Regions from separate parts of the Pseudoalteromonas sp. ABV4_021 genome, predicted to be linked through region 1. Evidence: riboswitches for the same ligand, from Rfam matches in the RefSeq annotation. Region 1 holds a riboswitch; the other holds the start of a gene.

Region 1 (11,850 bases):
ACCTCTTATCCATCATTCAGATAGAGGTATTCAATATTGCTCACATGAATACCAACGCATACACGAAGAATATGGCATAACGTGCTCAATGACAGATGGATATGACTGCTACCAAAATGCCTTGGCGGAACGCGTAAACGGTATACTGAAAAACGAGTATTTACTGACAAAGCCTAATAACTTGGAAGAAGCTGCGAAAATGGTGAAACAATCCATTGATATCTATAATCAAAGAAGGCCACACACGGCTTTAAAATACAAAACGCCCGATGAAGTGCATCGAGCGTTTTAATATTAAAAGTGTCAACCCATGCTAGGATGGGTCAATTAATCTTAACTTCGTCTGCGTAAGCTAATTAGAGTGAGAAGCCCTAACATTGCAAATAAACTACCGCTTGAAGAACTTGATGTTGCTTCAGCAGTTGGAGGAGCAATGTTTTTAACAGTTACTTGAACACTTGCTGTGCTCGTTAGTAATTGGTCGCTCACTGTAACTTCAAATGTAAGTACTTGATCGCTATCAACGCTAGGTGTTGTGAAAACTAAGTTTGCCTCATCTGTACTGGTTAAATTCACTGCCGGACCACTGGTTTGTTTCCAGTTGTAATAGAGTTCATCACCATCTGGGTCGCTCGACTCTGCGGTTAACGTGACCGTTGCACCTTCATTTACTGATATATCATTACCGATTGTAACTACCGGCGCTTGATTTGAGCGCTTGATGTCAATTGAAATATGAACACCTGAAGAGCCCTTACCGTCAGATACTGACACAAACAACTTAATAGCGGTATCACTTGCTACATCTGGTGCTGTAAAGCTAAGTGTGTTGCTGGCATTACCTGCTAAATCAATTGCAGGGCCTGAGATTTGTTGCCACTCATAGGTTAGTGCATCGCCGTCTTCATCTGTCGCTGAGACGGAAATAGTCACTAGCTCATTAGCTAATACTGATTGAGGTGCATCAATTTCGACAACTGGAAGCTTATTTACATTGATAACGTTTACAGTGATGTATGCGGTTGTACTACCTTTGCCATCATCTGCTGTGAGCGAGAATGTTAAGCTTTCGTCTGCTTGCACTTGCGGTGCGGTAAAGTTTAGGTTTGCACTTGTGCTATCTGCAATTGACACTTCGGTACCTGATATTTGCTGCCAAGCTAGCGTGATAGGATCGTTATCAGCATCGCTCACAGTTGCGCTTAGCGCCACAGCTTCACCTTCGGTAACATAATGAGTGGTTTCAAGTTGAATAATCGGTAGCAGGTTGTTGTCTACCGTGTCTTCAACTTCAAGGTAATCAAGGTAATGTGAAATCAGCGCAGACTTACTGCCAGCAGATAAATGACTTAGTGAGCAAGTATTCACAATTAGTTTGCTGTTATTGATAGCACCTTGAATGCCACACGGGCCAAACTCATTTTTCCATTTACCTTCAATGTCATCATAAAACACACCTTTCGCGTTAAGAAAGGTTGTTGCATTTTGTTGTGTAATAAACTCAGAGCTTGGCGGTGAGATGCTATCCTCAGCAATGATAGTTTGGCTGACGGTTTGCCCATTATTAAGCGCGATACTTTCCACTTGCTCAACACGAACATCAGCGCTGGTTACCGTTAAATCGAGTGCATTGCTAAGTTCAGGCGATAGGCTAAGGACATTTTCACCGGCAATAATAAGCTTGCTGTTAAAGCGCGAGTAGTTATCAATAAATGATACTTCTTCACTGCTTGCTTTACGGTCACGGCCGAATGCTTGCAGTGTGCCATCGTCGAGTCTATTCCAGGGCGTGCGAGACTCACCAAAATCAACAGAGACAAATTTAAAATTGGTGCTGGTTAGCGGGAATAGAAAGTCTGAATAGTAAACTGGTAAGGTCAAGCTATCGTAAACTTGTTTTGTTTCGGCATTTAATGAATGATCTAAATGAAAGTGCACTGCTGAAGATTCACCGTTGTATGCGAATACTTTCAAGTATTCAGCGCTTTTATAACCTTCTGCGGTAACGGCATTTAACTGCAAGTTTAGTTGGCCATTCTCAGTAATAAGCTCTGCAAAATTCACTTCAAATGGTGTAGATAGTGTTTTTTTAAGTTCGCCGTTAATTAACAATTCAATATGATCAACTTGAGATAAGTCGTCACTGCTAATGGTTGCTTGTGCATTATGTGCTATCAGTGATTTATCACTAATAGAACCGACCGAAATCGTCGCAATGCTAGGGTAAACCTGTGCATTAAACGTAGCGCTATTGCCATCGGTATTGAGGTTTTGAATGTCTACGCCGGTATGTTTTGCGGCATAGTTTTTACTCGCTGGCAGGGTTAAAGGTGAAAAGCTATCGCCCGTAGTAAATACATCGTTTTCATCAGCGTAGGCCGCAGCTAGCTCAATTTCATTTAAGTTATCAGCTTGAATAAGGCGAATAAGTTTGTTGTCAGAGTAGCTATTATCGTTGGCAAAGTAGCCCCAGCTATTGAGCTCTGAATTTATGTGCCAAATATTTAAACCTTCAGCGCTTAAGTTTAGGTCGTTACCGCTTCTATCACGGTATTGCACAATAAAATATTCGTCGTATTTATTGGTGGCACTTGTGTCGCTGCGTAAAATAAGCGCATCTTGGTTAGTTGATGTGGCTGAAAGTTGATAGTTGGTATCTGAAGTTGATGCAAACTGTGGCGTCAGCCAGCCAAGCGCAAATTTACTAAATGCACTGTGATCTGAACTGTTATTATCCATCATATCCATACCACCTGTACCACCACGTGGACCAATGCTGTCGTCGTAATCGTAGTAATCAGGCAGGCCAAGTGCATGGCCGGTTTCATGAATAAGTACAAGCGGCGAAAATGCTTGTCCTTCCGAATAGGCCAGCCATTGCCATGAAATTGTGCTGATGGTTTTACCATCGACGGTAAATGAATTGTCGCCAAAACCTGAGAAAGTACCCCACCAAAGGCTTGCCCATTCGCCAGGAGGGCCCGTCCAAATCACTGCAACGTAATCGATGTCGCCGTCGCCGTCGTTATCGTATTGGCTAAAGTCATGGCCAAGCGCATCATGGTGTTCAATTGCTTCTTTGATGATTTGCTGCTTTACCTCTGCGGCATTTGTGCCATCGTCAAGCGGGCGGTTGTAATCGGTTTTATACCAATCAAGTACGTTACCTTGAATATCAAGTTTGTTATATGACGAACGCTGGTAAAATGCGCGGTGGCTTTCAAACGGGAAACTGCTGGCGTTGCCCTCACCAAAAATTTTACTGTTAATTGCGCTTTGAGAGTTGCTTTCATTGTGTAAGTAATCGGGAAATTCAACTAGTAGCACCAACATTTTAGGCGTGCCTAAACTTGGAAAATACCCTTCAAATGGGTTTGCTTCATCTGCTTTATTTTGCATTGTTCGCAGTTGCGGCAAATGGTGTAAACGCTGGTGGTTACCATATGATTTTGCTTGCAAAGCGCGCTGGCTAAGCGTTTTTTCGGCTTTATAGCGTTTTAGCTGCTCTTGCGTGGGCGGTTGTAATGCACTTACGTGTAGAGTCAAAAATGCACTACAGGCAAGAAGTACCTTAGTTAACTGTTTCATAGTTGAATCCGTTACAAATCTATTGTCACTGTGTGAGTAATAAAGTTTACTCCTAAATGACCTTTTATAGAAACAATAAGGGAACAGTTTATCAGCTGTTTTTAGCGGTTTAGACTTCTAAAATTGACATTTTCACTTATCCCCTCCACAATACGCGCCTAAATTTATAGCCTATTGGTGCCGTTAAATTTTTGCTCTTTCGCTTCAGTAAAATAGCGGGTCAAACATAACAACGGATAATCGGGAAGTTGGTGCATAAGTCTTTGCCTTATTAAGTCCAACGCTGCCCCCGCAACGGTGATGTATTTTGTATTAAATAAAATGCTCAGCCCGGAGACCGGCCAATTGGTTTCTTAAAACGATTAACATTGTGCGGTGGGCACAAGGGGATAATATGTATCACAAATCTAAGTTAGGTTTGGCGCTTAGCCTTGCCTTGTCTTCTTCATTCGTTGCAGCTAACACAACTGATGCTCAAACACAGCATGATATTGAAACTATTGTTGTTACCGCGAATAAGCTTGAGCAATCAATTGACCAAACTCTGGCAAGCGTGCAAGTTATTGACCGTGCGCAAATTGAGCAATTAAATGTGCGTGATGTGTTAAGTGTGTTAGAAACGCAAGCGGGCATTCAAGTAAACCGTAACGGTGGGCAAGGGCAAAATGCGAGCCTGTTTGTACGTGGCTTAGAATCTCGTTACTCGCTTATTTTAATTGATGGTGTGCGCGTAGGCTCAGCAACCTTAGGTTATAAAAGCTTATCAACGTTGCCATTAAATGCAGTTGAGCGTATTGAAGTAGTAAAAGGCTCTCGCGCAGCACAATATGGTTCTGATGCGTTAGCGGGTGTTATTAATATTATTACGCGTCAATCACAAGGTCACAGCATTGCATTAACAACGGGTTCAAATAGTTACGCGAGCTTAGAAGGCACGTCACGTTTTACTACAGAATACGTGGATATCGCGCTGAATGCAGGTTATGAGCGCACAGAAGGGTTTGACGTATTGGAAAACGATGCAACAAACTTTGCAGATCCAGATAAAGACAGTTACGACAACTTAAACCTAGGGCTAAACCTTACTCATAATAATGAATTGTTAGGTAGATTAGGTTTTATTGCTCAGTATTCAACGGGCGAAGTAGAGTTTGATAATTATTTTGATTATCAAGAGTCTACATTAGATAAAACCGAATATGAAAACTATCATGTAAATGCTAATTGGTTTAAACAGTTAGGTGACTCTAGCCATAAAGTAGATGTTGCGTTTAGCCAAGATCAAGATGATACGTTTGGCACTAAACCAACTAGCCGCTTTGCAACAGAGCGTGTACAGCTAGATTATTTATCGACATATCAGTTATCTGAGCAAATCGACTTTAATGGCGGCTTAAACTGGCATCAAGACAAGATTGATACAACGAGCAGTTATGATGAAAAAAGTCGCAATGCTTATGCAGCATTTGGTGGCGCGTACTACGATGACGGCAACTTTTTAGCTAATGTGGCTGTGCGTCATGATGATTATGATGAAGTTGGATCTGAGCAAACGTATAACATTGCGGGTGGTATTTACCTGCATCAAGACGCGGTACTGCGTGTAAGTCAAAGCTCTGGCTTTAAAGCACCTACGTTCAACGACTTATACTACCCAGGTTCAGGTAACCCAGAACTTGAAGCTGAAACATCAGTTAACCGTGAGCTTGGCTTACGTATTGATTTTGATAGCTTAAGTGTGGATGTTGCGGCATTTCGTAACGAGCTAACCAATAAAATTGCGTGGGCACCAGCACCAACAGCGGATAACCCATATCGTTGGTCACCATTTAACATTGCCGAAGCTCGTTATGAAGGCGTAGAGCTAACCACCAATTTTGCTTTTTACGGTTTTGATAACACCCTTAATGTAAGCTATATCGACGCGCAGAAAGTGGATAACTCACCAACCGCTCTTGAAAAATATAGTGACTTACCATTTGTTGCAAAAGAAAATGTACGTTACAGCATCGCTAAGCAGTGGCAAGATTTAGATATTAATTTAAGTGTTGCGTATCAATCAGAGCAAAAATCGACGCTGATTAATAAAATCCCATCGCGCATTGTGTGGGACTTAGCTGCAAACTATCAAATTCAACAGCAATTAACCGTGAGTGCTCGCATCGAAAATCTATTTGATAAAGAGTACATTCCAAGTCAAGGTTATGGCGTAGATATCGATGGCGATTGGGTAAATGATGCGTTTTACCACTACAACGAAATTGGTCGTCAGTTATTTGTTGGTATCGCGTACGATTTTTAATCGTGTGATTTAACTGCGATTCATTTTGTAAAAAAAGCCGCAAGTTGCGGCTTTTTTTATTGCGTTAGTAATGCCTCATAATTAGCTGAGAACTTAGCTAATTTAGGACCAATCATAATACTGCAATAAGGTTGATTAGGGTTATCGCGGTAATAGTCTTGGTGATATGTTTCAGCACTATAAAAAAGTGTCGCAGGGCTTAGCTCAGTGACAATTTTGTCTGCAAAAAGTGCTTGCTGACTTGCCAGCATTTTTAAGCTCGCTAGCTTTTGAACATCATCAAGATAAAAAATAACACTGCGGTATTGTGTACCTACATCATTACCTTGGCGGTTTAATTGTGTTGGATCGTGTAACTCAAAAAAGATTTGTAATAGTGTTGAGTAGCTAATGACTTGCTCATCAAATTCAATTTTCACCACTTCGGCATGACCGGATAAGCCGGTACAAATATCTTGATAAGTTGGGTTATCTAAATGACCACCACTGTAACCTGATAGCACCGATTGCACGCCTTTTAAACGGCGAAATGCCGCATCAATACACCAAAAGCAGCCACCACCAAAAATTGCTGTTTGCATTATTGTTTAATCTATTTTCTTGTTAGTTGCGTAAAGATTAATACAGTTAGACAAGGGACGGCAAGATGAAACAAAGTTTAATTATTGGGGCGGGCGGCATAGGTTTGGCTGTTGCTGAGCTGTTAAGCCAACAAGACGACGAACACAACATTACCATTATTTCTAGCAACCCGACTCTTGTAAGCGATAAACGCTTTAATGTGTTGTTAGTCGAAAACCACAATGAACAGCAGGTAGCAAGCTGTTTAGCGACATTATCAATTAAGTTCGATTATGTCTTTTGTTGTTTGGGTTTATTGCATCAAGAGGAAATTCAACCCGAAAAAAATCTATCACAATGGCGTGTTGATTCGGCAATGGCATTAATGCAAGCCAACGCATTTGCACCGCTCACCTACTTAGTACATTTACAAAAATCACTGGCAAAAGAGTGTAAATTGGCATTTTTATCAGCGCGAGTTGGCAGCATAAGCGATAACCGCTTAGGTGGTTGGTACAGTTACCGTATGGCTAAAGCGGCACTTAATATGGCAATCAAAACCGCGAGTGTGGAACTGGCTCGAAGTAGCAATAAGGTGTGTGTGATTGCCTTTCATCCAGGCACAACTGATACCAAGTTGTCGAAACCATTTCAACGTAATGTACCGGAAAATAAATTGTTTACTGCACAATTTAGCGCGGAATGTTTAATTCGCTTAATGTTTCAGGTTAATGAAAAAGACAGTGGAAAATTCTTTGCGTGGGATGGGCAAGAAATAGAGTGGTAGCTAAGTTTAGAGTAGCTACCACTCGGTAGTTTTATAGCGGATGATCGCTGGCTTGATCGTTAATTGCTTTCTCAGTGGTTTCTGGCGATTGTGTGTTACGCGCCAGCATGTAATACGCACTTGGAATAACAAATAGTGTTAGCAAGGTTGCCACAACCACACCGGTTAAAATAACAATACCAATAACCATACGGCTTTCAGACCCTGGACCAGATGCCAACACCAGTGGTACCGAGCTCATTACTGTGGTTAAAGAGGTCATAATAATTGGGCGTAGGCGCTGTTTTGATGCGCTGATTAAAGCCTCGTTAAAGGCAATGCCTTTATCACGTAGTTGGTTCGCAAATTCAACGATTAAAATACCGTTTTTCGCGCTTAATCCTATCAACATTACAATACCAATTTGGCTGTAAATATTAAGGCTGGAATCGGTAAAGAATAACCCAGTTAGTGCGCCAACTAAGCCAAGTGGTACTGTAAGCATAATTACTAACGGGTGCACAAAGCTCTCAAATTGCGCTGCAAGTACTAAGAAAGTAACCGTGAGCGCTAAAATAAACACATAGGTCATTGCTGATGCGCCTTCGTAGAACATTTGCGATTCGCCTTTGTAATCAATCGCGCCTTCAATGTCGTTTTCTTCCATTGCCACTTGGTTTAGGAAATCAAGTGCTTCAGCTAGTGAGTAATCAGCTGCAAGGTTGGCGCTAATGGTAATAGCGCGCATACGGTTATAACGGTTTAATCGCGCAGCCGTTGCTTGCTCATCAATTGAAATTAAGCTATCCAGTGGCACTAAATCATTGTTACGTGATTTTAGATAAATCGACGAAATATTCTTAGGGTCTGAAAAGTCCGCTTTAGTGCCTTTTAAAATTACATCGTATTCTTCACCGCGATCAATAAACGTGGTGACTCGGCGCTGACCTAGCATAGATTCAAGAGTGCGACCAATTTGCGAAATGCTAATGCCCAGATCTGCCGCTTTATTCTTATCAATACTGACTAAAAACTGCGGAAAGGTCTCTTTGTAATCGTGGTCAAGACGCACTAGCCCTTTATTTTCACGGGCACGGGCTAGAATACGGTCACGCCAATCGGCCAGTTCTTCGTAGCTGTTACCTTGCAATACAAACTCAACCGGGCGACTGTTACCACGCCCGCCAACACCAGAGCGCATAATGGCAAAGGCGCGCACATCGGTAACATCGGTTAATTTACCGCTAATTTCGCCCATTACTTGCCATGTATCGCGTTTGCGTTCGTCCCAATCGGCCATACCCACAATAGCAACACCGCCACGGCCACCCCAGCCAGGAACACGAATAAGTACGCGACTTAACTCACCATTTTCTTGGTACGGCATCAGCTTTTCTTCAATCTGAGCCATGTTTTGTGCGTTATTTTCGTAGCTTGCGCCCTCAGGACCATTCATCATTATAAAGAAAGTACCGCGGTCTTCTTTTGGAGTGAGTTCCGATGGCAATTGTTTAAATAGTAAGTAACTGGCAAGACCCGCAAAAATAAGAAGTAGCAACATACTTTTGCTACTAGCCACGTTGTTACGCAGTAAATTTTCGTAGCCGTTTTCAACTTTGCCAAATAGTGCATCAATTTTATGACTAAACTTGGATGCTTTTTCACTTGGCTTTAAAACTTTAGAGCACAGCGCTGGCGATAATGTGAGTGCGGTTAAGCTTGAGAAAATTACCGCTGCGCTGGTGGCCATAGCAAATTCAGTAAATAAGCTACCAATTCGACCTTCCATAAAGACTAACGGCACAAATACCGACACCAGTACTAATGTCGTTGCAACAATCGCAAAGCCGACTTCACGTGCACCGCGATAGGCCGCAAGCAGTGGCGGCTCACCAAGTTCAACACGGCGGTGAATGTTTTCAAGCATTACAATGGCATCATCTACCACTAAACCAATTGCCAGTACTAAGGCGAGTAAGGTAAGTAAGTTAATTGAGTAACCCATGCCGTAAAGAAAAGTAAAGCTACCAATCAGCGCAACAGGTACGGTAATTGCCGGAATAAGGGTTGCGCGCACGCTACCTAAGAATAAAAAGATAACCGCAACCACTAACGCCATTGCAATAGCGAGTGTGCGATATACCTCAGAAATCGACTCACGGATAAAAATAGATGAATCGTAACTGTCTTGAATGGTGGTGCCTTCAGGTAATGAACGCTTAATTTTTTCTATTTCTTCGCGTGCTTTTTCAACTACGGTTAAGGTGTTAGCTTTGGCTTGCTTAACAATACCAAGGCCTATCATGTCTTTGCCGTTACCGCGAAATAGGTTTTCTTCATCAACTGCTTCAAGTTTTACGTTAGCCACTTCTTTTAAACGCACTAAGTAACCACTGTCACCGCGTTTTATTACTAAGTTTTGAAAGTCACTTTGCGATTTATAGCTGCGCGCAATACGCACGGTGAAATCGCGATCTACCGATTCAATTTCACCGGCTGGTAATTCAACGTTTTCTTGACGTAGTACGCGCTCAATTTCATCAGCGGTAACCCCTTTAGCGGCCATTGCATCACGGTTTAACCACACTTTCATCGAATATTCGCGTTGACCACCAAGGCGCACATTGGCTACGCCATCTACGACCGCAAGCCTATCAACAATATAACGCTGGGCGTAATCAGACAGTTGCAATGAATTCATTGATGTACTGTTTAATACAAACCATGCAATTGGGCTTTCATCGCTGTCGGATTTTGACACTTCGGGCGGGCGTACTTGCTCGGGTAAGCTATCAAGAGCGCGTGAAACACGTTCGCGTACATCGTTGGCAGCCGCATCAATATCACGGTCAATATTAAATTCAATGGTAATGTTTGAGCGCCCATTTCGGCTTGAAGAGTTAATACTTTTAACACCTTCAATACCTGAAATACGGTTTTCTAATACTTGGGTAATTTTGGTTTCGATAACCTCAGAAGAAGCACCTGTGTAGCTAGTGCTTACTGACACAATTGGTGTATCAATATCTGGGTACTCTCTTAGCGGAAGCATTGAAAATGCAACTAAACCAAAAGTAAGTAGCAGTAAGTTTATTACGGTTGCAAAGACCGGGCGTTTAACTGAAATGTCGGTTAAAATCATTTCAGCATCTCCTTAATCGTTACTTGGCTATTTGGTCTGACTTTAATAATACCTTCAGTAACAATCTGTTCGCCTTCGCTTAAACCGCTGCCAATGGCAACCCAACCACCGCGGCGCAGGCCAATGGTGACTTGACGTTTCTCAATTACGTTATCGTTAATGACATAAACAAAGTGTTTGTCTTGCTGTGGAATAAGCGACTTCTCAGGCACCATCAAGGTGTTTTCTGCGCTTAACTCTAATTGCGTGTAAAGCAGCATGCCAGTGCGTAGCATGTTATCTTTGTTATCAAAGTTAGCGGTAATTTTTACGCTGCGTGTTGCGGCATCAATACGGCTGGCAATGTGCGACACTGTACCGCTGAAGGTTTTTGTTGGATAAGCTGGGCTTGTTGCGGTAACTGTCATACCAATGGCGATTTGTGCGAGGTATTTCTCTGGTACATTAAAATCGGTTTTAATCACGCTGGTATCATCCAAAGTGGTGATTTCTGTACTGGTATTTACAAAGGTACCTGTAGATACTTCTCGCAAGCCAAGTTTGCCGCTAAATGGGGCGTATAGCTTCATTTCAGCAAGTTTAATTTTAGCGCTAGCCAGTTGTGTTTTGGTTGCCTCATAGCTTGCCTCTTGCTCATCAAGTGCAGAGCGTGCAGTTGCTTGTGTTTTTGCCAGCTGTTGTAAACGCTTTAATTTGCGGTTCTCTTCTTTTAACAGAATTTCAAGTTCTTCAACGCGGGTTTTCTCTTCGGCATCTTGAAGTTCAACCAGCAACTGGCCTTTTTTAACGGTGTCGCCATCATCAAAAAAGATATTTTTAATATAGTCGGATTGTGCGCTAACGAGCGTTACCGCTTGATTTGCACGCGCAGTACCAAGCGATTCGATAATATTTGCTTGGCGGCTAATTGCCACTTGATGCGCCTGTACTGGTGTTGCGTTTGCATTTCGCTTGTTTTGTTGTCCTTGCGATTCAGGTAAATACAAATAAATGCATAAACCGAATAAAACAAAACAGATGAGGGGGAATAATGCTTTACCAGATTGTTTTGCGTGCATAAAAGTTTCTCGTAAGTGTTCAGGGCTCACTATTCTACTAAACAGTTTAGAACTTGTGCGTGCTAGGTATCGTATAATATTGTGAATTAAACGTGTTTTTTTCCGGGAGTACGTAGAATTTATGAAAAATAAAAGTAAAAATTGCCCATATTGCAAACAGCTAAGAGCAGCATTAATTTGGGGTGTTTTAATGGCATGTTTATATTTTAGTGTGTGGGGCTAATGGCAAAGCGTTTAAAAGTAGCTGCATCGGCGCATAAATACGGTGGCGAGTTTTTGGTTGCCGGTAGCATTGTGCTGGTGCTGGTATTGTTGTTCGTTAAATTAAAGCCTGAACCCATCTCTATTTTTGATGTGGCGGTAGTGATTGGCGCCTTGTTTGCAATGTTTATCGGATATTTTAAATTATCAGAACCACGCTATAATTTAGTAT
Region 2 (11,850 bases), on a different contig from region 1:
TAGATCAAACGATTGAACTGTTTCTAGCGCGCTATGGCTGTGGGCAATAACGCTGTTACTGCACAATTTCAGAATATATCTATACTTTCTGGATATTGATTTAATAAACAAACTGGATTTTATGCGTTTTGATGTTTGTATAATCTGCTTTATCTCTTTGTTAGGTGCATTACCTACAAAGGCCGAACAAATCACTGTTGCAGCGGCACATTGGCGCGAATTTTCAGAGCCAGGAGGTGAGGGGATTTACCTTGAATTGGTCAAGAAAACCTTGGTAAATAAGCAGTTAAAATTTGACGTTGGCAGCTATGCGCGCGCCAAGCGCCTGTTTAAAAATCAAAAAGCAGATGTGCTTGTTGGTGTTTATAAGAGCGATAACGAGCTATTGGGTGATGTAGTTTATCCAAAATATTATATAGATATGGAATTCCCCATTATTGCTATCTACAACCCGCGCACAACAAAACTGCGCCACAGTGAGGACTTTAAAGATTTAACTGTTGGGTGGTTTGAAGAATACGCTTACAACCGTTATGTGCCAGAACATGCGCAGAGCTACCGTTTTACCGATATTCACAAAGCGCTAGTGTTATTGGAATCAGGTAAAGTAGATGTCGTAGTCGATCATATTTACAACTTAACGGAACGGCAAAAACGGATGTTCGAAACCCTCGAGTTACAGGGAAAAACGCCAATTTGGTTGGTTTTTCATGACAATGATCGAGGGCGCTTACTCAAAAATCAATTTGAGTTAGCGTTTGAGAAGCTTTATCACTCAAAGAAGCTGGCAGAGGTGTTTGGTGAGCATTATGAGTATGCTAACTTCCCGAGTCTGTTTTTCAATAAATAACGCGAAAAGTAATCCAACTTAATGGCAACACCATATAACTAATTTGAGATCGGATTAAGCAGTTAACTTACCATTTTTACTCCGAACTCAGGTTTTTTTATTAAAGGTTAATTAAGAGAAGTAATACGTGTCATTAGGTCGCCCTCGCAAGGAAAAAGCACACCCGCAACAGCAGCAATATTTAAAAGCGGTGATTACGGCGCTGCAAGCTGATCCTGAAAAACTAAATATCGTAAAGCAGAATATTGCGCATTATCAAAACCAAGCATTTTTAAAACGTGGTTTTTTGCGTGCACTGGAACGAATGGAATGGCTTTTTGAAGCAAACCTAACCATTGATGAATTTTGTCAACAAATAATGGCAGATGATTACATTGGTAACCGTATAAGACGTTACCCACTAATCTTTAAAGGGGTATTAGATAAGGCGTAAATAAGAATGGTATTTGGTATCAAGGTTATCCCCAGAAATGGTGTGTAAGTCTGTTTAAAAGTGCTACTTTTTAAATGCAATCAAGGTACTAAGGAACGTCATACTTTTGTCACAAAGCATAACGTTGCCTCATTATAAATTATGGTTGTTCTAAATTGGTCGTTTACATATTGCCAAGTTTCACCATCATGGCGGTATACATTTTTAAGTTAAGCGCCATTTGCTCTGGTGTTAAATACTCGTGCTCTGAATGACCTGTATATTTTTTACCTGGCATTGACGGGCCAAACGACACGGCGTTATCAAATAGCTTAGCATTAGTGCCCCCACCAATTGAAACAAAGCTTGCATCTTCATCGCCAGTAAAATGCTTAAAGATGTCTAAAAGCGCTTGGGCGTGCGGTGCATCATCAAGCAGCATCGGCGTGCCAATATGAATTTCCACATCGTTCAACGTCACATTGTTGTTAGCTTGCCAATTGTTAAGCGCGGTATCAATTTGTGATTTTAATAGCGATTCTGTTTTACCAACTGGGCGGCGTAAATTAACCGATAATTTAAGACCCTCTTCGCTGCGTTTTAGAAGTGTTGGCGCGACAGTCATTGGCCCCATAAAATCGTGACGGTAGGCAATGTCACCAAATTGTGCGCCGTATAAATCAAGGCCGAAAAGTTGATTAATAAATTCAATGGCCTGACCGTCGCTGTTATTCTCTAGATCAATACCTTTGAACACTTCTGCCAAGTGAGCGATGGCATTGTGTCCTGCTTCTGGCTCAGATGAGTGCGCTGATTCCCCTTTAACACTGACAAGTACGCTATCGCCTTTTGCCGTAAGTGTTACTTGTACATCTTTCAGTGCATTTATGTTTTGCTTAAGTATGTTAAGCGCTTGCGCATCCGCATTATGAAGTACCACACTGGCATCTTCAGGTATTTGGCTAACAAATGCACCGCCTTTTAACTCGCTAACATAAACACCGGTTTGTGGTGATGAACCTGTAAATGTTGGGGCAACTAAGCTCCAGCCTTTTTCGGCAACAACCACAGGGTAAGAAGCGTCAATGGTCACAGCATATTTTGGTTGTTGATAGCGTTTCATAAAGCGCTTTAGTGGTTCCCAATCTGATTCTTCAGCAAGGTATACCATCAGTTCGATACGATTGTTTAGCGTAACATTATTATCTTTTAGCGCTTTCATGGCATAGAGTGCAGTAGCAATTGCGCCTTTGTCGTCTTCGGTACCTCGGCCAATTAACTTACCTGGCTCAGAGGTGCTATCGAGTACAAATGGGCTCTGCTGCCATTTTGTAGGGTCTGCTGGTTGCACATCACCATGGGTCACTATGGTTACTTTGTCTTGTTGCTCACCCATGCCAATTAATACGGTATGGCCAAAATCTTGATAATCTAAATCAAGCTCCGCCGCTTTAATTTTTAATAGCGATTTAAAGCCAATAAAATCTGGATTTTGCGGTGTATCGATGTCTTTCTTATTAACGGTCGGAAACGACACCATATTGGCTAACGTATGTATTTGCGCATTTTGGTATTCTGCTACGGCGTATTGTGCCAACTCATCGGTAGATGGGCTAACAGATGCAAACGCATGGCTTGCAACTAATGCAGCACATGGAAGAAGAGCGAATTTCAAGGGGCACTCCAAAGGTAATTAAAGGTGTAATAAGCCCCAAGTGTAACACTGCTGAACACTAAAAAAAGGGTTTTACGATCAGCTCGATTTATGTTTTTGATGATTTATAAAACTGGTAAATAGGCGCTGAAATAATTCGCTTATATCGGGTCGCTCTTGGGTGTGCTCAAACAAGCTGGTATGCACATCGGCTATTGCACGATCACCTTGTTGATGATGTTGGTAACACAAATTTACAGGTGCAACTAAGGTTGGCATATCAGCATTTACTAAAATGCAGGCCTGCGCCAGTATAATTTTTCCACCACCTTTTTTTAGTAATACACGTTGGGCTGTGCCGACGATTTTTTTACCTTTAATATTAAGATTGTAATCACCATCGCAATAGCTACCGGGGGTGGCGTGGGTTTCAACCTTAATATTAAACTGTTCAAAAAACGAAGATAAAATAGCGCAAAAATCTTTGTAGGCGTTTGGAATAGAGTAGGGAATATGTTCTTCTAAAACATACATATAAGATACATTAATTACCCCATCACATTGTGGTACAGGGGCGCCGCCAGTTTTGCGGGCGTAGAGTTGCCAATCGGTTTTCTTTAGCTTTGTTTCGAGCGCTTCAGTTTGTTGCCATTTATTACCTGATGGTAAAACCAAAGTTGGCTTATCGCTTTGCCAAAGTAACAGTGCTTGGTCTAAATTGCCGTTTTGCAGTTGGCTAATTAATTCATTTTCTTTCTCAAAAACCGCTTCAACTGAGATTTGGTTGAAACGAAGTACTTTGGCTTTTACTTTTGACATTGCTAATTAAAGATTAACTTTTTGCTTAGCATACCGCAGTTTGTAATTTTTGACAGTGCCTCGTTATATCAACAAACAAAAAGTTTTAATAAGAATAATGTCTTAGCTTGATTTAATAATGCTAGCTGACATATATTTGCGTTGTAATTAGGTGACTATTGTTTTTTTATAAACAATGTTTAAACGGGAATCCAGTTAAAATCTGGAACTGCCCCCGCAACGGTAACTGTGAGCGACAACCACCACTGTCTGTTTATGATGGGAAGGTGCTGTCAAAGCGATGATCAGGAGTCCGGAGACCGGCCTAGTTCACTCGAGTACTGCGGTGGGCGGTGAGCAACGAGAACACAGTCGCTTTTATATCAATTGCAGTAATTTGTGGTCGCGATAATTGATCATCTAATTACCTGAAACCGATATTGTTATTCCTTGCAGTAACAGGCAAAGGCGTGTGCCTTGTATCTTGTCATGTCCTATCGCATCAATTCTAGTATGTGGAAAAATTATAATGACAGATCGTTCAAGTTTATTTACCCCAATTAAAGTGCAACAATTCTCGTTGCTGATTTATGCGTTGTTAGCGCTATTGATGATAGCCACCCGCCAGTATCACTTTGCGTCTGCGCTTCATTTGCCAAGTGCCAGTACAGCAATTTTCTTTATTTTAGGTTTGCTGGGGTCTAAGCACCGTACTTTTGCCGTATTTGTGGTACTAAGTGTGTCGATTGATTTAACCAGCAGCTATTATCGCGGTGATTTTGGCGATTGTATTACGCGCTCATACCCATTTTTATTTGTTGGCTACTATGTGCTGTGGTGGGCGGGTCATAAAAGTTTGCAACTAAAGCTCGATGAAACAAAGCGTTCGGTTGCAGCAAAAACGCTAATGGCACTGGTAAACTTATGGCTTGCAAGCTCAATTGCATTTCTAACCTCAAACGCGAGCTATTATTGGTTATCGGGTAAATTTAGCGATATGTCGTTAAGTACTTACTCAGAGCGTGTAGCACAGTATTACGCGCCATATGTTACTAGCCCGTTTGGCTATGTGGCGATTGCGTTGGCATTGTACCTTGCCTGTTATTACTTAAAACCACACACCAGCATTTTAAAAACAACTCACCATGGCAGTTAATTCGCCGGTATTTTGCCCAGCACTTGTAATTAGTGCGCCAAATTCGGGGGCGGGCAAAACCACAGTGACCGCGGCCATGGCACGCTATTTTACAAATATGGGTAAAACGGTTCAGGTGTTTAAAACCGGGCCTGATTTTATTGATCCAATGATTTTAGAAGCGGCATCAAACCGCCCTGTGTATCAATTGGATCTTTGGATGGTGGGCGAAAGTGAATGTCAGCGTATGCTGTACCAAGCCGCTATCGTTGCAGATCTTATTTTGATTGAAGGCGTAATGGGGCTGTTTGATGGCACACCAAATACTGCCGATTTAAGTGACTTATTTGGTATTCCGATTTTGGCGGTGATTGATGGTTCGGCCATGGCGCAAAGTTTTGGCGCCTTAGTTCATGGCTTAGTTAATTATCAGCCAAGGCTTAATTTTTACGGTGTGATAGCCAATAAGATCGCAGGTCAAGGACATGGCGAAATGGTTTTGCAATCAATAAACGAAAAGGCATTAACGCAAGACTACTTTTTACGAAATTCCCAAATTAGTTTGCCTGAGCGCCACCTTGGCATTATGCAAGCAGGTGAGTTACAACATATCGACTTGTATTTAGAACAAGCCGCACAGCAATTTGCTAACTCACACTTTAATCAATTACCCAATGACGTGGTGTTTTGGCCTTCAAAAGAGGGAGATGATGCAAAGCAATACGCAGATTTTAAACGTGCTAAACCACTAAAAGGCCAACGTATTTTGGTTGCTAAAGACAATGCGTTTTCGTTTTTGTATCGTGCCAATTTGGCGATGCTGGCAGATTTTGGCGCAGAGCTAAGCTACATTTCACCATTACAGGATAAAACCTTGCCAAAGGGTGATGCGCTCTATATTCCAGGTGGGTATCCGGAGCTTTATGCTCAGCAATTAAGCCAAAATAATGCGTTTAAACAAGGGGTAAAACAGTTTTCGCAAAGTAACAAGCCGGTCTTAGCGGAGTGTGGCGGTATGCTCTACTTATTGGATGAATTAATAAGTGAAAATACACACTTTACTATGTGTGGCGTGTTAAATGGCAAAGCAACCATGAATAAAACCCTCTCTAGCATTGGTCAACAATATGTCGATTTAAGCGCTGTTTATCAAAATATTGCTGAACCTTGTGAAGTGCGAGGGCACAGCTTTCATTATTCAAGCGCCGAAATTAACCTAACCGCTTTAGCGTATTCACAGTTTTATCCGCGTCACACGCAAGCTGAGGCAATTTATGCGTGTGACAAAATACTCGCATCTTATATGCATTGGTATTTTCCTAGCAACATGGCGTTTTTTGTTACGTTTTTTAATGGAGAAGTAACACGGGATGAGTGATTTTAGAAAAGCGGAATGGCCTGAGCGCATAATTTGTTTAACGGAAGAAACCACAGAAGCACTTTATTTAATGGGTGAGCAACACCGTATTGTTGGCATCTCTGCTTATACTGTGCGCCCTGAAAGAGCTAAACGTGAAAAGCCTAAAGTTTCGGCGTTTATAAGCGCTCGCATCGATAAAATTATGTCATTAGAGCCCGATTTAGCATTGGCATTTTCTGATCTTCAGGCTGATATTGTGCGTGATTTAATAAAGCAAGGCGTCAATGTGCACTGTTTTAATCACCGCAGTATTCAAGAGGTGTTGCAAATGATCCGAACACTGTCGGCATTGATTGGCGAGCCACAAAAAGGCGAAAAACTAGTTAATCAATTGGTGGATAATCTAAACACGATTAAAGCAAGTGCAGCTCAGCTTACAGTAAAACCTAAGGTGTATTTTGAAGAGTGGTTTGATCCACTTATTACTGGCATTACTTGGGTCAGTGAATTGGTAGAAATCGCCGGTGGCATTGATTGTTACAAGGAATTTGCCAGTGAAAGCCTTGCCAAAAATCGCATTATTAAAGACCCATGCGAAGTAATTGAAAAAGCGCCGGATATTATTTTTGCAGCCTGGTGTGGTCGCCCTTTTGTGCCTGAGAAAATGTTATCGCGCGAGGGCTGGCAAACCATTCCGGCAGTGATAAACAAGCATGTCTATGAAATCAATTCGAGCGATATTCTGCAGCCAGGTCCGGCCGCGCTAACGGATGGCATAAATCAAATTCATCGTATTATTAAAAACTGGAGCACACAGTACGCAACTTAATTTCTAGGGTCTGGCATGTATTTAGCAACTTAGCTTTGTATTCATGTTTTTTCGGTTTTAAACACGAAAAACGCCTAATAATAGTGCAATGTTGCACTAAAAGGATGCAAAGATGACAGTGTACGAAGTTAATTTTGATGGGTTGGTTGGCCCAACCCATAACTACAGCGGCTTATCGTTTGGTAACGTCGCATCTAAAAATAACGCAAAGCAAATCGCCAATCCGAAAAAAGCTGCGCTGCAAGGCCTTGAAAAAATGCTGGCGATGACAAAGCTTGGCTTAAAGCAGGGCATTTTACCGCCGCAGGTTCGCCCAGATACTTACACACTTAGAAAGTTGGGTTTTTCAGGTAGCGATAAAGACGTAATTACAAAAGCAGCCAAACACGCGCCGCAGTTTTTAAAAGCCTGTTATTCGGCATCCTCAATGTGGTCGGCAAATGCGGCAACGGTATCGAATAGTTTGGATTGTGACGATGGCAAAGTGCACTTCACACCTGCCAATTTAAGTAACAAACTACACCGCGCCATAGAAGCCGAGCAAACAAGCCGTACTTTTAAAGCTATTTTTAACAATGCACAGTATTTTACCCATCATGAGCCACTACCACATCATCCATTATTGGGCGATGAAGGGGCGGCAAATCACACACGTTTAGCCAATTCTCATAACGCAAAAGGGCTATCGCTCTTTGTTTATGGTGAAGATGCGTTATCAGAAATAAAACCAAACATTTACCCTGCAAGGCAAACGTTAGCTGCCAGCGAGGCCGTTGCTCGCGCACATGGTTTGAGCGAAGCAAATTGCTTATTTGTGCAGCAAAACCCAAATGTTATTGACCAAGGTGTATTTCATAATGACGTAATCGCAATTGGTAATGAAAATGTGCTGCTTTATCATGAAATGGCATTTTATCAATCCGCACGTGCGGTTGAAACTATAAACACAAAATACCAAGGTGATAAACCACTACACTTAATTGAAGTCAGTAGCGATTATGTGAGTGTTGAAGATGCAGTTTCAAGCTACATTTTTAACAGCCAGCTTATTACATTACTAAACGGCACTATGGCTATTGTAGCCCCTACCGAATGCCAAAATAACGATAAAGTGGCGACCTATCTTGCGACGCTTTGTGATGAAAACAATCCCGTTTCTCAAGTGATTTATTTTGACTTGCAACAAAGCATGAAAAATGGCGGTGGTCCAGCGTGTTTACGTCTTCGCGTGCCACTAAATGAGTTGGAATTAAGCGCCGTTGCCCCTGAATGTTTAATGGATGAAGCGAAATACCATACCTTAACAGCCTGGGTTGAGAAGCATTATCGAGATGCGATTGCAGAAGATGATTTAGCCGACCCAAGCTTACTTGTAGAAAGCCAAACAGCCCTTGACGAATTAAGCCAAATTTTAAAGCTTGGTTCAATTTACCCATTTCAAATGGACTGACGATAATGAGCTAAGAATAGCGCTGTTGGCTTGAAGCGGATTTATGATTACTATACGGCTCTGTAATCATTAAAGTTATATAACGAATGGATTTCTCGCAGTTAAACTTTAAATATTCTTGGCGTCCGTATCAATCCCGAGTGCTTAACGCTGTTGATGAACATCTTGAAGATGACAAGCTGCATATCGTTGCAGCGCCAGGGGCCGGAAAAACCACACTGGGCATTGAAGTATTCAAGCGATTAGCACAAAACGCACTAATTTTGTCTCCGACGCGTGTCATTCGCGATCAATGGATTGAACGTTTAGCTGATTTTGTAGACTGTGATAATCCATTTGAATTGGCTTGGGTCAGTAATGACTTGCATACTCCTAGAAGCTTTACATCAATTACCTACCAAGCATTACACGCTAAAATCTCTCAAAATGAAGACGCACAATATGAGTGTGATGAGCAGGAGAATGAGCCAGCAACACTCGATTCTTGTGAAGTAAATGCGTTTATTTCAAGTTTGAAAAATGCAGAAATAAGCGTACTTATTTTAGATGAGGCACACCATTTACGACAGGAGTGGTGGAAAGTACTTACCGCAGTATGTGACGCACTGCCACAGATTACACTGGTCTCTTTAACTGCTACCCCACCTTATGATTCTGATGGTCATGAGTGGGGAAAGTACGAGCAGTTGTGCGGTACTATCGACGAAGAAATATCAGTACCAGAGCTGGTCAAAGCAAATACCTTGTGTCCTCATCAAGATTACGTTTGGGCTGTTGATGCGTCCGCTAATGAGCGGTCAAAATTGCGTGAGTTTGATGCGCGCGTAAAACAGTTGTTTAAGCATTTATTGGCGAACGAGACATTTTTAGACATGTGTAAGCATCATACTTGGCTTACACAACCACAAGTCAGTACCGCTGATATTATTAAGTCTCCGCATGCGTTGATTGCAATTTTAGTGTTACTTAAACACACCAAACAAGCACTACCACAAAACGCGTTAGCGCTGCTTGATTTAACGTGTGAAGATGTTCCTAAGCTAACTCGGTCGTGGTGGCAAAAGTTAATAGAAGCAATGCTTTTTTCAAAAACATTTGCACAGAATGATGAACAAGAGCGTTTTATTACTGAGCTAAAAAAGCAGCTTAGAGCTTCCGAACTTCTGCACAAACGCGATTTAATGTTAGCGCATTCTAATCGGCTCGAACGTTCACTTTCACTCAGTTCAGCAAAAATTAAAGGGTGCCTTGATATTCATCGCATTGAATACAAGAAAAGACAGCAGCAACTTAGACAAGTGATCCTGACTGATTTTATTAGAGATGAGTCACTGTCCAATAATACTCAAATTGGTGAAACAACACTTGGGAGTTGGCCGGTATTTGAGATGCTCGCAAAGCATTCAAACATTAATGAAGATGTAGCGTTACTGACAGGACGTTTATCAATTGTTCATGAAAGCAAAGTAGCGTATTTCAAAAGTGATGATGCAAGTGAAAAGCTGGGATTTACGCCTATCACTGGGCTTAATGGTTATGTAAAGGTAACCGGCTCTTTGAACGTACTTACTTCATTATTTACCAAGTTACTGTGTGATGGTGATATTAAAACCTTGATTGGGACACGGGCATTGCTTGGAGAAGGTTGGGATGCACCAGTAGTAAATTCTTTAGTGTTAGCAAGTTCGGTTGGTTCGTTTATGTTGACGAATCAAATGCGAGGAAGGGCTATTCGTCTTGATAAGTCGTCACCTCAAAAAGCAAGTAGTATCTGGCATTTGGTTGCGGTTGATAAAGAAAGCTATTACGGATTAATTGACTTTAACAACTTACAAAGGCGTTTTTTAACGTTCGTTGGGTTAGCTGAAAACAGTAACGCGATAGAAAGCGGATTTGAGCGGCTTGATTCAAAATTAGCGTTTTATTTTAACACAACAAGTTCAATGAAGTTTGCGGTATATGCCAACAACAAGCAGATGATCAAACGCTTTAAAAACATTGAGCAGCTACCAGCCAAATGGCAACGTGCATTAACTATTGATAAAACAGGCCGTACCTTGCCATCCGTTGAAACCCAAGCAGTTACGCGGTTTAAAACAGTCCATTTAAAAAATACGTTTAAGTACTTAACGCAAGAGCTCTTGTTGGGAATGATGAGCGCCCTTGCAATGAGTCTGTCATTTATGAAATACCCGCAGTCAGTAACAGTAATGTTATGGTTTTTAGCAGGCGGATTTACGTATGGATTTGTTAAAAACTTACCTAAAACACTCAAAGCGTTGCGCATAATGCTTTTGCATTTACCTGTCGATGGATCATTGAAGCAAATTGGTAACGCGGTGATTGAAACATTAGCGAAAACAAATAAGCTTACAACCCCGCTCAGAATGCTTGATATAAAAACATCCCAGGGTTATGACGGAGGCTTAACAATTGCACTTACAGGCGGTACATTTTATGAATCGTCGTTATTTGCAGATTGTGTGGCTGAGGTACTGGCACCAATTGATAACCCACGTTATTTAGTTGTTCGAGAAGGTGACTTCGCGGGGCTTGCACGAAAAGACTATCATGCGGTCCCAACGTGTATTGGGGTAAAAAAGCAATTTGCAGAGCGCTATGTGGTTGCATGGAATAAATACGTAGGGTCAGCTGATTTGATTTATACACGTAACTTTGAGGGAAGAAAATCGTTACTTAAAGCGAAAATGCATGCGTTTTCGTCGGTGTTTGCCAACGATATGAGGCGTGTTGATAAATGGCATTAAGCAATACCTTATTAAAATTGTGATTAGTGCTTGATACAACACTAATCACATAGTCTCATGCTAATTTCACGTGGTTACCCAGTATTTCGCATACCAGTAGCAATACCTGCCATGGTAACCATTAGCACTTGCTCACTTTCAGGGTGCTCAGGTTTATTGCGTAAACGTTTTAAAGCCTCAATTTGCAACAAATGCAGTGGCAATAAATAAGGCTGGCGTAATCTAAACGAGCTTAAGTTCCAAGGATCGCTTTCGAGCGTATGAGCTTGGTTAAGCAATGTCAGTACTGCTTGTTCATCTTGCTGTAATTGGCTGCGTAGTTGTTCACCTAAACCTTGTAGCTCAGGTTCTACAAGGGCTGCGTCATACAGTGCTGATAACTGCGGGTCGGACTTTAAATACACCATTTCAGTTAATGAAATACGGGCTTTAAAGTACGGCCAGTTTTCCAACATTTCGTTCATCAGCGCGGCATTTTCTTGATAAAACGCTTCAATTGCTTGACCAAGTCCTAACCAACTTGGCAATACTAAACGGTTTTGGCTCCACGCAAATATCCACGGAATAGCACGCAGTGATTCAATACCGCCATCT

Evidence for each region. Region 1 has a riboswitch for cobalamin ahead of ACXAFE_RS11935 (TonB-dependent receptor domain-containing protein). Riboswitches for the same ligand answer to the same signal wherever they lie in the genome.
Region 2: it holds a riboswitch for cobalamin, as region 1 does, so the genes downstream of both, ACXAFE_RS17405 (hypothetical protein) here and ACXAFE_RS11935 (TonB-dependent receptor domain-containing protein) in region 1, are expected to answer to the same signal.

Annotation. Positions count from the first base shown of each region.
Region 1 is NZ_JBSWVB010000001.1:2,564,346-2,576,195, reverse strand. Features, by position in the region: one part of gene ACXAFE_RS11945 (IS3 family transposase) at 1-292, shown strand, start outside; gene ACXAFE_RS11940 (M6 family metalloprotease domain-containing protein) at 334-3,588, opposite strand; cobalamin riboswitch at 3,789-3,948, shown strand; gene ACXAFE_RS11935 (TonB-dependent receptor domain-containing protein) at 3,983-5,890, shown strand; gene msrA (peptide-methionine (S)-S-oxide reductase MsrA) at 5,947-6,471, opposite strand; gene ACXAFE_RS11925 (SDR family NAD(P)-dependent oxidoreductase) at 6,537-7,238, shown strand; gene ACXAFE_RS11920 (efflux RND transporter permease subunit) at 7,270-10,359, opposite strand; gene ACXAFE_RS11915 (efflux RND transporter periplasmic adaptor subunit) at 10,356-11,417, opposite strand; gene ACXAFE_RS11910 (DUF2982 domain-containing protein) at 11,640-11,850, shown strand, end outside.
Region 2 is NZ_JBSWVB010000002.1:676,692-688,541, reverse strand. Features, by position in the region: gene ACXAFE_RS17430 (TetR/AcrR family transcriptional regulator) at 1-50, shown strand, start outside; gene ACXAFE_RS17425 (hypothetical protein) at 122-850, shown strand; gene ACXAFE_RS17420 (hypothetical protein) at 978-1,283, shown strand; gene ACXAFE_RS17415 (dipeptidase) at 1,447-2,937, opposite strand; gene ACXAFE_RS17410 (lipoate--protein ligase family protein) at 3,016-3,735, opposite strand; cobalamin riboswitch at 3,868-4,057, shown strand; gene ACXAFE_RS17405 (hypothetical protein) at 4,244-4,870, shown strand; gene ACXAFE_RS17400 (cobyrinate a,c-diamide synthase) at 4,860-6,227, shown strand; gene ACXAFE_RS17395 (cobalamin-binding protein) at 6,220-7,038, shown strand; gene astB (N-succinylarginine dihydrolase) at 7,151-8,488, shown strand; gene ACXAFE_RS17385 (DEAD/DEAH box helicase family protein) at 8,575-11,256, shown strand; gene ppc (phosphoenolpyruvate carboxylase) at 11,331-11,850, opposite strand, start outside.